Regions from separate parts of the Streptomyces sp. NPDC007905 genome, predicted to be linked through region 2. Evidence: riboswitches for the same ligand, from Rfam matches in the RefSeq annotation. Region 2 holds a riboswitch; each other region holds the start of a gene.
What was found. Region 2 has a riboswitch for cyclic di-AMP ahead of ACFZDC_RS38965 (peptidoglycan DD-metalloendopeptidase family protein). Riboswitches for the same ligand answer to the same signal wherever they lie in the genome.
Positions count from the first base shown of each region.

Region 1 (3,313 bases), on a different contig from region 2:
GTGCGGCTGCTGACGTGCGACACCGGGCAGCGCACGCGCGAACGGGCGCCCGGGCGGCACCGCGGTCGCCCTCGCCCCCGTCAGCGCCCAACCGCTCCGCCTCAACACCCCGCCGCCGGAGCCCGAGCCGCGGTCAACCCCCGTCTTCGACGAGGCGCTGTTCGCCCGCGTCCGCGACGACGAGGCCTAGCCGCCCTGCACGGCGCGCGGCATTCGTGCCTGATGCCCCTTGCCGTCAACGGTGTCCCGGACGTCATTCTCGCTGCGTGTGCCGGTCGCCTTTCCGCCAACTTCGCCAAGCGTGTCTACGTCCATCCGAGCCCGGAGGATCTGCGGGCCGCTTCGGATCACCTCGCGCCGCTCTTGGGCTTTGGCGGGGAAGCCGCCACCTGACCGGGCGTGAGCTTCCGTGAGACATCCCTGCTCGCCCACGGCAGAAAAGCGCCTCTGAACTGCGACATCCAGTGGATCACCAGGATGTACGCCCACCGTAAGGCCATGTACGTCCTGTACATTTTTTACAGAAGCGAGGCCGATCGAGGCCCTGTCGCGAGGAGGGGTACGCCCATGACCCGACCGTCCGCCCGTCACGTACTGCCCGAGTTCACCGAGCGCACCGGCACGGGCCGGCGCACGCTGGATCCGTATTCGAAGCTGTTCGAGAACCGGGTCGTCTTCCTTGGGACGCCACTCGACGACACGGCGGCCACCGACGTGATCACGCAGTTCATGCAGCTCGAACACACGGCCCCGGACCGGGACATCACGCTGTACCTCAACTGCCCGGGCGGCTCGTTCAGCGCGATGACGGCGGTCTACGACACGATGCGGTACGTCACCTGTGACGTGGAGACCTACTGCCTGGGCCAGGCCGCCTCGGCGGCCGTGGTACTGCTCGCGGCCGGGGCTCCGGGCAAGCGGTTCACCCTGCCCGGCGCGCGCGTGGTGCTGGAGCAACCCGCCCTGCCCGAACCGGCCCAAGGACAGCCGAGCGACCTCCTGATCCAGGCCGAGGAGCTGGTCCGAACGCGCACGCTGATGGAGGAGATGCTCGTCCGGCACACCGGGCGCACCGCGGAACAGGTCCACCAGGACCTGGAGCGGGACCTGGTGCTGGACGCGCCAGGCGCACTGGCGTACGGCCTGGTGGACGGTGTCGTCCCGAGCCGCAGGGCCACCCCCGGCACCCGGCACGCGGGGTGAGCCGCCGATGCTGCCACCGGAGCTTCCGCCGCTGCCCGCACTGACGCGTGCCGAGGGCGAGTTGATCGACCGTTACCTGGAGGCGGCCGACCTGCTGGGCCGGATCAACCCGGCGCAGTCCGGGGACACCTACCGCGGGCTGCGCGCGGCGCAGGCCCTGGTGCGCAAGGCGGCCGAACTGCGCGACGCGCTGGCCCTGATGCACCAGCGGGGCGAGACGGAGCTGCACGGGGACACGTTGGCACGGGCCTTGCGGGTGTTGGACGGCGAGCGCCGCACCGCGCGCGTCGCGCTCCCGCCCGACTGCGTCGGCTGATCCGGACGCGCGTCCGGCCCGACCGGTCCCTCGTGTCGACGGGCCGTGCGGGCCGGGCTTGAAACGGCCCGAACGACGTACCCCCGACCGGCGTATCTGCGGACCTTTTTCCGGGCCTCCCGACTTGCGCAGCGAAGGGTTCCCAGGCCCGCGAGGAGGTGCTCCGCCCCAGGTCCGGGGCTACGCGCGGGATCTGACGTCGACTCGAACACAGCAGTGTCCACCCGAACGGGTGAGTGGTGAGTAACGCCACAAATCCCCGATTGCGTTGGGATTTTGCGACTCCTGTGAGTGAAGATCCCTGTCTGACGACAAGCCCCCGCCACCGCGGCGGGGCGGTCCGGGCGGACGCCGAGTCCTGCCGCCGCCTGGATGACCGGTCGACAGGAGTGGATCGGCAGGAGTGGAGGACCCAAGCAAGACGGGTCGCCGGGACGGACGTTCGTCGCAGACGGACGGTCGTGCCGAGCAGCCCTTGGGGTGAAGCCGCGGCAACGCGGCCGGGCTACTTCGCCAGCCCGAATCCGACAGGTCATCCTTCACAGGCGGCTGACGAAGGGTTGCGCATGACTGCGCTCAATCGTGTCCCGTCGCTGATGGCCCGTGCCGGTACGGCCTCGGCCCTCACCCTCGCCGCCGTGGGCGGCTCGATCGCGGTTCCGGGCCTCGCCACCGACGCCTCGGCCGCGACCTTGGCGACGAAAGCGCTCCAGATCGCGGCGTCCAAGAAGGGCGCGCCGTACGCCTGGGGCGCCACCGGGCCGCGCCGGTTCGACTGCTCGGGGCTGACGCTCTACTCGTTCAAGAAGGCGGGCAAGAAGCTGCCGCGTACGGCAGCCCAGCAGTACAACAAGACCCACCACATCTCGGCCAACAGCCGCAAGGCCGGTGACCTGGTGTTCTTCCACTCGGGGTCCAGCGTCTACCACGTAGGCATCTACGCCGGGAAGGGCAAGATCTGGCACGCCCCGAGGACCGGGGCCGTGGTGCGGCTGGAGAAGATCTGGACCAGGAGCGTCTGGTACGGCCGGGTCAGCTGACCCTGGCTCAGGGCAGGAGCGGCTCCAGCAGCAGGGCCGCTCCGAGAGCCGTCAGTGCCGCCCCGGTGCCCGCCTGAAGCATGCGGGCGGCCCGGGGCCGGCGCAGCCATCCGCCCAGCCGGTCCACCAGCAGGGCCACCACCTGGAACCACGTCAGGGCCAGCCTGGAACCACGTCAGGGCCAGCGGGCAGACGATCAGCGCGAGCAGCAGTGTCCTGGGCAGGGCGGAGCCGCCGGACGGCACGAACTGGGGCAGCAGGCTGAGGAAGGTCAGCGACGCCTTCGGGTCGAGGGCGTTGGTGACGAAGCCCTGCCGGAGCGGATGCGCGGTCGGCGGCGCCGCCTCGGCGGAGCCGCCGGCGGGCCGCCGTAGCGCCCACAGGGTCCGTACGCCGAGCTGCAGCACGTACGCCGGGCCGACGAGCTCGCTCCGGCGGCGGAGGCGTTCCGTGCCCTGCCGCACGGGGCGTTCGGCCGGGCGGGGCGGACTGGCTGGGCGTGAGGACAGCGGCGGCCCAGGCGTCGGAGGCTGTCAGGCGCCAGGGCCTCTCTTCGAGCACCCGGGCCGGCAAGGCTACGGCCCCCCTGCCTCGGGCGCCGACACGTCACAGCTCCCCCTATGCGAGCGCCGGGCCCCGAGGGACGGTGGTCCGAGCCACCGAACACTCCACCCGAGGAGCCACGTCCGCACACCGCAACGTCCCACCCGAAGAACCACTCCCCCGCACCAACCCCCGCCCGAAGAACCACGTC
Region 1 is NZ_JBIBKS010000017.1:145,309-148,621, forward strand. Features, by position in the region: gene ACFZDC_RS28355 (ATP-dependent Clp protease proteolytic subunit) at 568-1,203, shown strand; gene ACFZDC_RS28360 (hypothetical protein) at 1,211-1,519, shown strand; cyclic di-AMP (ydaO/yuaA leader) riboswitch at 1,859-2,082, shown strand; gene ACFZDC_RS28365 (NlpC/P60 family protein) at 2,086-2,559, shown strand; partial or broken gene ACFZDC_RS28370 (LysE family translocator) at 2,567-3,002, opposite strand.
Region 1: it holds a riboswitch for cyclic di-AMP, as region 2 does, so the genes downstream of both, ACFZDC_RS28365 (NlpC/P60 family protein) here and ACFZDC_RS38965 (peptidoglycan DD-metalloendopeptidase family protein) in region 2, are expected to answer to the same signal.

Region 2 (3,313 bases):
GCAGGTGCTTGAGCAGGGGAACGCCACGGGTGTCGAAGCCGGTCGTCACCAGGACCGAGCCCGCGGCCCCGGTGAGCCGGGCCACGGCGCGCTCGAAGCGCTCGGCCACCTCGTCCGGGTCGGTGCCGGGCCGGATGATGTCGTTGCCGCCCGCGCAGAAGGAGACGAGGTCCGGGGCCATTTCGACGGCCTTGGGGACCTGGTCGGCCACGATCTGGTCGAGCAGCTTTCCACGCACCGCCAGGTTCGTGTACGCGAAGTCGCCCTCGGGCCGCCGGTCGGCGAGCAGTACCGCGAACCGGTCGGCCCAGCCCACGAAGGCCCCGTCGGGGCCGGGGTCGCCGACGCCCTCGGTGAAGCTGTCCCCCACCGCCACGTACGACCCGATCACTGATCTGCTGTCATTCTTCGAATCGTCTGCCACGTCGGACCATGATTCACCTTCGGATGTGACCTACGCGACCGTAATTCAGGGTTGACGGACGGTGAGATAAGCCACTTCCCCAACACCCTCGGCCGGGAATACGCCAGCCGGCCCGACACGCCGACGGCCGGACCCGGGGATCGGGGTCCGGCCGTCGGCGGCGTGTCAGGCAAGAGGTTTACGGCGTGGTCGTCAGCCGACGGCGACGCCGTGCGAGCGGAGGTAGCCGACCGGGTCGATGTCCGACCCGTAGTCGGGCGTGGTGCGGATCTCGAAGTGCAGGTGCGGTCCGGTCACGTTGCCGGTGGCACCGGACAGACCGAGCCGGCCGCCCTCGGTCACGGTCTGGCCGGCCGAGACGGAGAGCTGGGAGAGGTGGCCGTACTGGGCGTAGTAGCCGTCGTTCAGCTTGATGACGACCTGGTTGCCGTACGCGCCGCCCCACCCGGCGGAGACGACGGTGCCGGCGGCAACGGCCTTGACGGGGGTGCCGGTCGGCACGACGAAGTCGACGCCGGTGTGGTAGCCGCTGGACCACATGCTGCCTGCCACGTGGTAGCCGGTGCCGATGGTGGCGCCGGTGACCGGGAGGGTGTAGCCGGTGGAGGGGGCGGGGGTCTGCGCCGCCGCGGTCGCGGTGGTCGCCGGGGCCGACGGGGTCGCCTGCGGCTTCCGGGAGGCCCGCGAGGGCTCGGCGGACTCGGTGTGCGTCGTCGCCGCCTTCGCGCCGAGGGACAGCTTCAGACCCGGGTGGATCAGCGACGGGTCGGCGCCGACGGCCTGCCGGTTGTCCTCGTAGAGCCGGTGCCAGCCGCCGCTGACGTTCTGCTCGTCGGCGATCGCCGCCAGGCAGTCACCGGATTTCACCGTGTAGCTGCGCACGCCCGCGTTCGACTGCGCGGTGGCCTTCTTCTCAGCCGTCTTGTCCACGGCCGGAAGGGACTGCGCGGCCTTACCGGCAACGGACTGCGTGGTGGCGGCGTGCGCTCCGGCGGCTGCGACGAGCGGCAGGGCCAATGCGGCACCGCCGGTCCCGGCGACGGCGATCGAGCGGGTGAGACGCCGGGTCTTCGGGCGTCGGTGCTTACCCTTCGCGGGCATGGCTCGTTCCTCTCCGGCGCCTGCGAGGTGAGCTGTCGGGTTCGGGCTGGAGCTGCCCGGCCGCCACGCGCGGCTGCACCCCGAGCCTGTGCCCCGGAGACCGGGACAGGCAGTCATACCTGGTGGGTCCCCCGCTCCTGCCGAACACGGGTCAAGTGTGTGGGGACTCCGGGCGGCGGCAGGATTCGGCGTTCCGTCCGGATTGGTGGCGAACGTAAGCGAGCGAGACGCACCCGGACAAGCAGCAGTTTCCCGGCGTGAGTGCTCCAGCTGATCGAATTCGGGAATGTACGGTCACCCTCCGTGAATACCCGAATCCTGCACCCTTTCAATTACCCCCGCCGCCACGGGAATTACGTGCACATGACGCGCGACACACGGTCACGAATATGACGCTCCTCACGCACCGCCTCCCCATGCCGTGCTATTCCAGAGCGAGTTGCAATGAAGGCTGCAATTCGGTCAGAAGCCTCAGATACGGCGCAGCCGGATAACTTTCGCATCCAGGTCACCCTTCAGTCCGGTGCGCAGACCGTGGTGCAGCAGGACCGCTCCCCGGTGGACCTCGCCCGTTTCGCGGCATTCGTACGCTTCTGCCGGGTCGAGTCCGCGCAGCCGCAGCGCCGGCACCGGCTCACCGTAGCTCTGCGCCTGGAGGCAGACGAGGACCGCGGTCTCACCCCCGAGCACGTACTGGACGGCGCTCAGGCCACCCGTCGGGGGCCGCAGCCGGTACAGCTCGCCGCGCTGGACGACCGGACGGATCTCCTTGTAGAGCTCCACCCACTGCCGGGCCTCGGACAGCTCCTCCTCGGTCCACTCGGTGAGGTCGCCGCCGACGCCGAGCACCCCGGCCATCGAGCTGACGAAGCGGAACCGCAACGGGCTGACCCGCCCGTTGAGCTGGGTGTTCGGGCTGTCGGTGACCCAGGCGGCCATGACCCGCGCGGGGTGGATCTGGCTGAAGCCGTGCTGGATGGCGAGCCGGTCGAGCGGGTCGGTGTTGTCGGAGGTCCACACCTGGTCGGTGCGGCTGAGCACGCCGAGGTCGATCCGGCCGCCGCCACCCGAGCAGGACTCGAAGGCGACCTGGGGGTGGGCGGTGCGCAGCCGGTCCAGCAGGGCGTACAGGGCGCGGACGTGGTCGACCCACAGGCGCTGCGGGTACGGCTCCCCGGGCCAGCCGGCGTCGGTGAAGCAGCGGTTGAAGTCCCACTTCACGTAGTCGATCGGGGCGCTGGACAGGAGGGTGTCCAGCTGCCTCCAGAGGTATTCCTGAACGTCCTCGCGAGCGAGGTTGAGGACGAGCTGGTTGCGCAGTTCCGTCCGCTTTCGCCCCGGTTGGTGCTGCACCCAGTCGGGGTGGGCGCGGTAGAGCTCGCTGTCGGGGTTGACCATCTCGGGCTCGACCCAGATGCCGAACTGCATGCCGAGGCCGTGCACCTGGTCCGCGAGGGGCTTGAGGCCGTGCGGGAAGCGGTCGGGGTTGGGCGTCCAGTCGCCGAGACCGGCCCGGTCGCTGGTGCGGGCGCCGAACCAGCCGTCGTCCACCACGAACAGCTCGACGCCGATCGCGGCGGCCCGCCGGGCGAGGGCGGTCTGCTGCTGCTCGGAGATGTCGAAGTTGGTCGCCTCCCAGGAGTTGAACAGCACCGGCCGGTCCCGGTCCGCGTCCGGGATGACGTACGCCCGCTGGTAGGCGTGCCAGGTGCGGCTGGCCCCACCGAAGCCGCCGTCGCTCCACAGGCCCGCGAAGACGGGTGTGGTGTACGACTGCCCCGGCTCCAG
Region 2 is NZ_JBIBKS010000038.1:48,289-51,601, forward strand. Features, by position in the region: gene ACFZDC_RS38960 (GDSL-type esterase/lipase family protein) at 1-391, opposite strand, end outside; gene ACFZDC_RS38965 (peptidoglycan DD-metalloendopeptidase family protein) at 617-1,525, opposite strand; cyclic di-AMP (ydaO/yuaA leader) riboswitch at 1,528-1,693, opposite strand; gene ACFZDC_RS38970 (alpha-galactosidase) at 1,997-3,313, opposite strand, start outside.

Region 3 (3,313 bases), on a different contig from region 2:
TACTTGCCGTCCTTGTAGAACTCGGAGGCGGCCACGTCGAGGGCGAGAGCGATCTGCTGGCCGGGGGCGTAGCCGGCCTCCTTGATGGCCTCCAGGATGAGGTCGAGGGCCTCACGGTTGGAGCCGAGGTTCGGGGCGAAACCGCCCTCGTCGCCGAGGCCGGTGGACAGGCCCTTGCTCTTCAGGACCTTCTTCAGCGTGTGGTAGACCTCGGTGCCCCAGCGCAGGGCCTCCGAGAAGGACTCCGCGCCGATCGGGGCGATCATGAACTCCTGGATGTCCACGTTGGAGTCGGCGTGCGAGCCGCCGTTCAGGATGTTCATCATCGGCACCGGCAGCAGGTGCGCGTTCGGGCCGCCCAGGTAGCGGAAGAGCGGGAGGTCGCTGGCCTCGGAGGCGGCGTGGGCGACGGCGAGGGAGACGCCGAGGATGGCGTTGGCGCCGAGGGAGCCCTTGTTGTCGGTGGCGTCCAGGTCGAACATGGCCTGGTCGATCAGGCGCTGCTCGGTGGCGTCGTAGCCGACGAGCTCCGGGCCGATCTGCTCGATGACGGCGAGGACGGCCTTCTCGACGCCCTTGCCCTGGTAGCGGTTCGGGTCGCCGTCGCGGAGCTCGATGGCCTCGAAGGCGCCGGTGGAGGCGCCGGACGGGACGGCGGCACGACCCGTGCTGCCGTCGTCGAGGCCGACCTCGACCTCGACCGTGGGGTTGCCTCGGGAGTCCAGGATTTCCCGGGCTACGACGACGTCGATGGACGGCACGAGCATCTCCTTCATGGATGTGACGCTGGTTCTGCGGGGCTGGTGTGCCTTGCGCCTGAAGCCTATCCGTCCCGGGGGCGTCGGCCACCGACCGACCGTCCCGTGGACAGGAAGGGGCGGGGAGAGGCACGGGAGGACAGGGAGACCGTACCCATTGTTCATGCGCGGAACAAAGTGGGGCGCGGGCGGGACCCGGCTGAAGAGCGGGAAACAAAGAGCCCCGCCCCGGCGCGTACGGGGGAAGACGCGCCGGGGCGGGGAGCCCGTGGGGGACGGGGGGCGACCCTCACGAGGCCTTCAGGGGGCGGGCCGTGGTGTGAGAGCGCTGTGGTGGGTGTGGGAGCCGGGTGTCACTTCAGGTGCAGCTGCTGGCCCGGGTAGATGAGGTTGGCGTCCTCGACGATGCCCTTGTTCAGCTCGAAGAGCTTCTTCCAGCCGCCCTGGACGTGGTGCTTGTCGGCGATGGTGCTGAGGGTGTCGCCCTTGACGACCTTGTACTCGCCGTCACCCTTCTTGACCTTCTTGCCGGTCGGGGTGGTGACGGTCTTGCTCGCCGAGGGGGCCGTGCGCGTGGTGGAGCGAGTGGCGGCCTGCTGACCGGTGGAGCGAGTGGTGGTGCTGGGCGCGGCGCTCTTCGAGGAGGCGCTGGGCGCGGAGCCGTTGTAGGCGGCGCTGGACAGGCCCGTGCCGCAGACCGGCCAGGCGCCCTTGCCCTGGGCCGCGAGGACCTTCTCGGCGATCTGGATCTGCTGCGCCTTGCTGGCCTGGTTGGCCTGCGCGGCGTACTGCGTGCCGCCGTACGCGGCCCAGGTGGAGGCGGAGAACTGCAGACCGCCGTAGTAGCCGTTGCCGGTGTTGATGGACCAGTTGCCGCCGGACTCGCACTGGGCGACCGCGTCCCACTCGGAGGCGGTGGCGGCGGAGGCGCTGCCGGCCGCCATCAGCGGGGCGGCGACGGCGGCACCGGCGACGCCGGCGACGGCGATGGCGCGGACGGCCTTGGACGGACGACGGTGCTTGCCCTTGCCGGAAAACAGCATGGATCGATCCCCTCACCGACGCCTGCGAGGTGAGCTGTCGGGTTCGGGCCGGTTGAGTTGCCCGGTCGCGCCTCTCGGGGAGGCACGACTTCACCCCTAGCCGGGTCCAGCTCAACTGCTGGGCTCGGCGCTTACCTTGGGTCCCCCGCTCCTGCCTACGGCGCATGACGCGACGACTGTTCCCGGGCAACCGCTGGCAGGATTCGGCGTTGCGACTGCCGGGGCTCGTGGTGACGAGCGGTCTCGACCGTAGACAGGCGATCAGCGGAATTTCAAAGACGATCAGGGCTTCTGAGACTCATCCCACACTTTCACCAAACCGGACATTGGGTGTGAAGTGGGACGTCAACTCCCGCTACTTATCGCCCGTTTCGGTACCGACTTCCAGGGTCTGACCGGCAGCGATGTGGTTCGGGTCGGCGATGACCTTCTCGTTCAGGCTGTAGAGCGCGTGCCATCCGCCGTCGACGGCAAGGGAGTCGGCGATGGAGGCGAGCGTGTCTCCCCCGCGGACCGTGTAGGTGCTCGCATCGCGGGAGGTGTGACGGCCGGAGGAAGTGGCGTTCTGACCGTTTGCCACGCTTTCGTCCGCACTGTCACCGCGGTGACGTCCGCCACTGCTGAGGGCACCGGTGTCGACCAGGCTCCAAGAGCCGCCGGTCTGCCATGAATTGTCCGACTCGTCCAGTACGGGGTTGGTAGTGGCGGGCGCACTCCCCTGCGTGCTCCCGGAGTCCGGCGATGCGGAGGTGTCGGACTTGTGGGTGCCGGTTCGCTCACCGGGGCCGGTGGAGCCGGCGCCCTTGCTCGCACCGGGGGACGGCGTGGCGGTCGCATCCGAGGAGGAGTCGGACGAGGACGACGAATCCGGCAGGCCGGACGAGACGGAATTTCCGGTGGAATTGGACGTATCCGTGGACCCGGAGGAGTCACCGGAGTCCGACGAGCCCGTGCCGGAGCCGGCCGAGCCGGAGTCACCGACGCCCGTGTCGACGTCCAGGGAGCCGGAGTTCGAGGTCAGGCCGGAGAGGAGGGCGCAGGTGGCCCAGGGGGTGGTGCCCTGGTCGGCGAGGATCTTCTCGGCGACGGCGATCTGCTGCGAACGGCTGGCCTGGTCGGCACTGTCGGCGTACTGGGTGCCGCCGTACTTGTCCCAGTCGTCCTGGGATATCTGCAGACCACCGTAGTAGCCGTTGCCCGTGTCGGCGCTCCAGGAGCTGCCGCTCTCGCACTCGGCCACCTTGTCCCACGTGGTGCCGTCGGCAGCGTTGGCGCTCGCCGCGCCGAGGAGCGGGATGGCGATGGCGGAGCCGGTCACTCCTGCCGCGACGAGGAGGGCGGGGGCCTGACGGGGGCGACGGTGACGACCGTTCCCGGAGAGCATGCGGAAACCTTTCGGGCGACAGCAGGAGCGGCGCGGCGGGTGAGGCTCGACGCCGCGCTGATGGGTGAACGTATCGGCAGACGATCACTTGTCACAAGTTAATGCCGCGCAGATCACGTGAAGATCAC
Region 3 is NZ_JBIBKS010000013.1:180,580-183,892, reverse strand. Features, by position in the region: gene eno (phosphopyruvate hydratase) at 1-767, opposite strand, end outside; gene ACFZDC_RS23805 (transglycosylase family protein) at 1,112-1,801, opposite strand; cyclic di-AMP (ydaO/yuaA leader) riboswitch at 1,806-1,974, opposite strand; gene ACFZDC_RS23800 (transglycosylase family protein) at 2,157-3,185, opposite strand.
Region 3: it holds a riboswitch for cyclic di-AMP, as region 2 does, so the genes downstream of both, ACFZDC_RS23805 (transglycosylase family protein) here and ACFZDC_RS38965 (peptidoglycan DD-metalloendopeptidase family protein) in region 2, are expected to answer to the same signal.

Region 4 (3,313 bases), on a different contig from region 2:
CAGAAAAAGGGCAGCGGGAATTCACGTCCACCGAATATCACTTCTTTGTATACGGCGCCCGTGTTAATGCCGCAGGCCCGACATGTTTACGGCGTGTTGCGAGTTCCTCACACGCTCCGTCCGGTCGCCTCCCGAGGCGAACCGCAGCCGGTGCGCGGTCGTCGAGCGCTCGCAGTGCAGCGCCGTGATCGCCCGTGCACGCTCCCCGTCGCCGCGCGCCACCGCGTCCACGATGGCGCCGTGCTCGGCCCAGGACTCCACCGGATTCGGCGATGCCTCGACCGCGTACATCCAGGCGATCTTGTGCCGCAGCTGGGTCAGCATCGAGGTCAGTGAGTGGCTGCCGGAGGCCTGCGCGAGCGTCTCGTGGAACCAGCCGCCCAGCGAGCGCAGATCCTCGCTGCTGCCCCGTCTCGCCCGTTCCTGGCCCAGCCGGACCAGTCCCCGCAGCACCTTCAGATGGGCCTCGGTGCGCCGCTGGGCGGCCCGGGAGGCGCCGAGCGGCTCCAGGAGCATGCGCATCTCCAGCAGGTCGGCTGCCTCCTGCTCGGTCGGCTCGGCCACGCACGCGCCCGCGTGCCGCCGGGTCACCACGAAGCCCTCCGCCTCCAGGGTGCGCAGGGCCTCGCGGACGGGGACACGCGAGACGCCGTAGCGGCGGGCCAGGACTTCCTCGGTGAGGCGGCTGCCGCGCTCGTAGACACCGGCCACGATGTCGTCCCGGATCGCCGTGCACACCGAGTGCGCCGGAATACGCATGACCGACCTCCGTCTTAATCCCCGTGAAACGTCGACGATGGACGTGTGTTCCGTGACTCTATTCCAATGAGCCGGAATTTCCGACGGCAGGCCTGAATCCATGGATATTTTTTGGACAGCGGATGCGGCGGGCAGGGCGAAAAACGGCGAAAGCCCCGGCTGGTGAGCCGGGGCTTCGGGATGCCGTGCGGTGGAGGGTCAGACGTCCACGCCGTGCTTGCGCAGATAGGTGACCGGGTCGACGTCCGACCCGTACTCGGGGGTCGTACGGGCCTCGAAGTGCAGATGCGGCCCGGTGACATTGCCCGTCGCGCCGGACAGGCCGATCTGGAGGCCCGGGGTGACCTTCTGGCCCACGGTGACGCCGATGGACGACAGGTGGCCGTACTGGGTGTACATGCCGTCGGCCATCCGGATCACGATCTGGTTGCCGTACGCGCCGCCCCAGCCGGTCGAGACGACCGTGCCGGAGCCGACCGCGTGGACGGGCGTGCCGCTCGCCGCGTGGAAGTCGATGCCGGTGTGGGAACCGGAGGACCACAGGGAGCCGCCGGTCTTGTAGCCCGTGGAGACGTACGAGTGCACGATCGGGGCGACGAAGGCGTTCAGGCGCTTGCGCTCGGCCGCGCGGGCGGCGCGCACCTTGGCCTCACGCTCCTTCTCGGCCCGCTCGGCGGCCGCCTTGACCGCGGCCTCCTCGGCCGCCTTCCGGTCGGCGGCCTGCTTCTGGGCGGCGGCCTGCTCGTCGATCTGCTCGGCGACGTCGTCGCTCACGGTGATCACAGGGGTGAGACCGGTCTGCTCGACGGAGTTCTCCGCGGCGAGCGCGGGGGTGGCCGCGAGGGTGCCGATGACACCGGTGGTGGTGAGGGCCGCGATGCCGGCCGCCTGAGCCGTGGTGCGCTTGACCCGGCCGGGCTTGCGGTGCTTCCCGGTGGCGCACATGAACGCCATGAAGTGGCTGGTCCTTTCCTTCCCTCTCGCCTACCGGGTTAGCTGACGGGTTCGGAGCAGGAAGGTCTCCTACGGACCCCCTCGCTCACGCGCGGGCGTCCGATTCACCCCAGGGACTGTGGTTGGGTCCCCGGCTCCCCTGGCTCGCGCCGTACGGGGACTCGGCGATGACTGTCCGGTGCCGCGGGCGCGGCGCACTGCCTGACGAACAGCCTCGAAGACGCTACGGTGAGCGACTTTCGATTCCCAAACGGATCCGGGCTTTTGTAGCGCATCCCACAGGCCAGACAGGCAACGTCTGCCCCAATTCGGACATCTGGAGGGGGCTCCGCACGGCAACTGCGAAGGGTCCTGACGACCCGTCGGTCGCCAGGGCCCCACGCGCGCGTGCGCGGCTTCGCTCCTACTCGGCCGCCACGACGGTGACTTCGCCGATGCCGAGCGCCTCGACCGGCGCCTTGATCTGGGCCGCGTCACCGACGAGCACGGTCACCAGCCGGTCCACCGGGAAGGCGTTGATGACCGCGGCGGTGGCCTCCACGGTGCCGGTGGCGGCGAGCTGCTGATAGAGCGTCGCCTGGAAGTCGTCCGGCAGGTGTTGCTCGACCTGGTCCGCCAGGGTGCTCGCGACGGCCGCCGCGGTCTCGTACTTCAGCGGCGCCACCCCGACGAGGTTCTGCACGGCGACATCGCGCTCGGCGTCGGTCAGGCCCTCCGCCGCGAGCGTGCGCAGCACCGTCCACAGGTCCTGCAGCGCGGGACCGGTGTTCGGGGTGTCCACGGAGCCGCTGATGGCGAGCATCGCGGCACCGGTGCCCTCCGGCGCGGACCTGAGGACCTGCCCGAAGGCGCGCACGCCGTACGTGTAGCCCTTCTCCTCGCGCAGGACGCGGTCCAGGCGGGAGGTGAGGGTGCCGCCGAGGCAGTACGTGCCGAGCACCTGGGCGGCCCACACGCGGTCGTGCCGGTCGGGGCCGATCCGGCCGATCAGCAGCTGCGTCTGGACGGCGCCGGGCCGGTCGACGATGACGACGCGACCGGTGTCGTCGGCGGTCACCGGCGGCACGGGCCGCGGCTGACCCGGCGTGCCGGACCATGCGCCGAGGGTGTCGGTGAGCAGCGCGTCCAGCTCGGTGCCGGCGAGGTCGCCGACCACGACCACGGTGGCCGTGGCGGGCCGGACATGGCGGTCGTAGAAGGCGCGTACGGCCTCCGCGTCGATCTTCTCGACCGTCTCCTCCGTGCCCTGGCGCGGGCGCGACATGCGCGAGGTCTCCGGGAACAGCTCCTTGGAGAGTTCCTTCGCGGCCCGGCGGGAGGGGTTGGCCAGCTCGTGCGGGATCTCGTCCAGGCGGTTGCGGACCAGCCGCTCGACCTCGCTCTCGGCGAAGGCGGGCGCGCGCAGGGCGTCGGCGAGCAGACCGAGGCCCTTGGCCAGGCGAGAGGCCGGGACCTCCAGGCTGAGGCGGACGCCGGGGTGGTCGGCGTGCGCGTCGAGCGTGGCGCCGGCCCGCTCCAGCTCGGCGGCGAACTCCTCCGCCGAGTGCTTGTCGGTGCCCTCGGAGAAGGCCCGCGCCATGATCGTGGCGACGCCGTCCAG
Region 4 is NZ_JBIBKS010000003.1:400,856-404,168, forward strand. Features, by position in the region: gene ACFZDC_RS08195 (FCD domain-containing protein) at 64-759, opposite strand; gene ACFZDC_RS08200 (peptidoglycan DD-metalloendopeptidase family protein) at 958-1,713, opposite strand; cyclic di-AMP (ydaO/yuaA leader) riboswitch at 1,726-1,890, opposite strand; gene ACFZDC_RS08205 (insulinase family protein) at 2,117-3,313, opposite strand, start outside.
Region 4: it holds a riboswitch for cyclic di-AMP, as region 2 does, so the genes downstream of both, ACFZDC_RS08200 (peptidoglycan DD-metalloendopeptidase family protein) here and ACFZDC_RS38965 (peptidoglycan DD-metalloendopeptidase family protein) in region 2, are expected to answer to the same signal.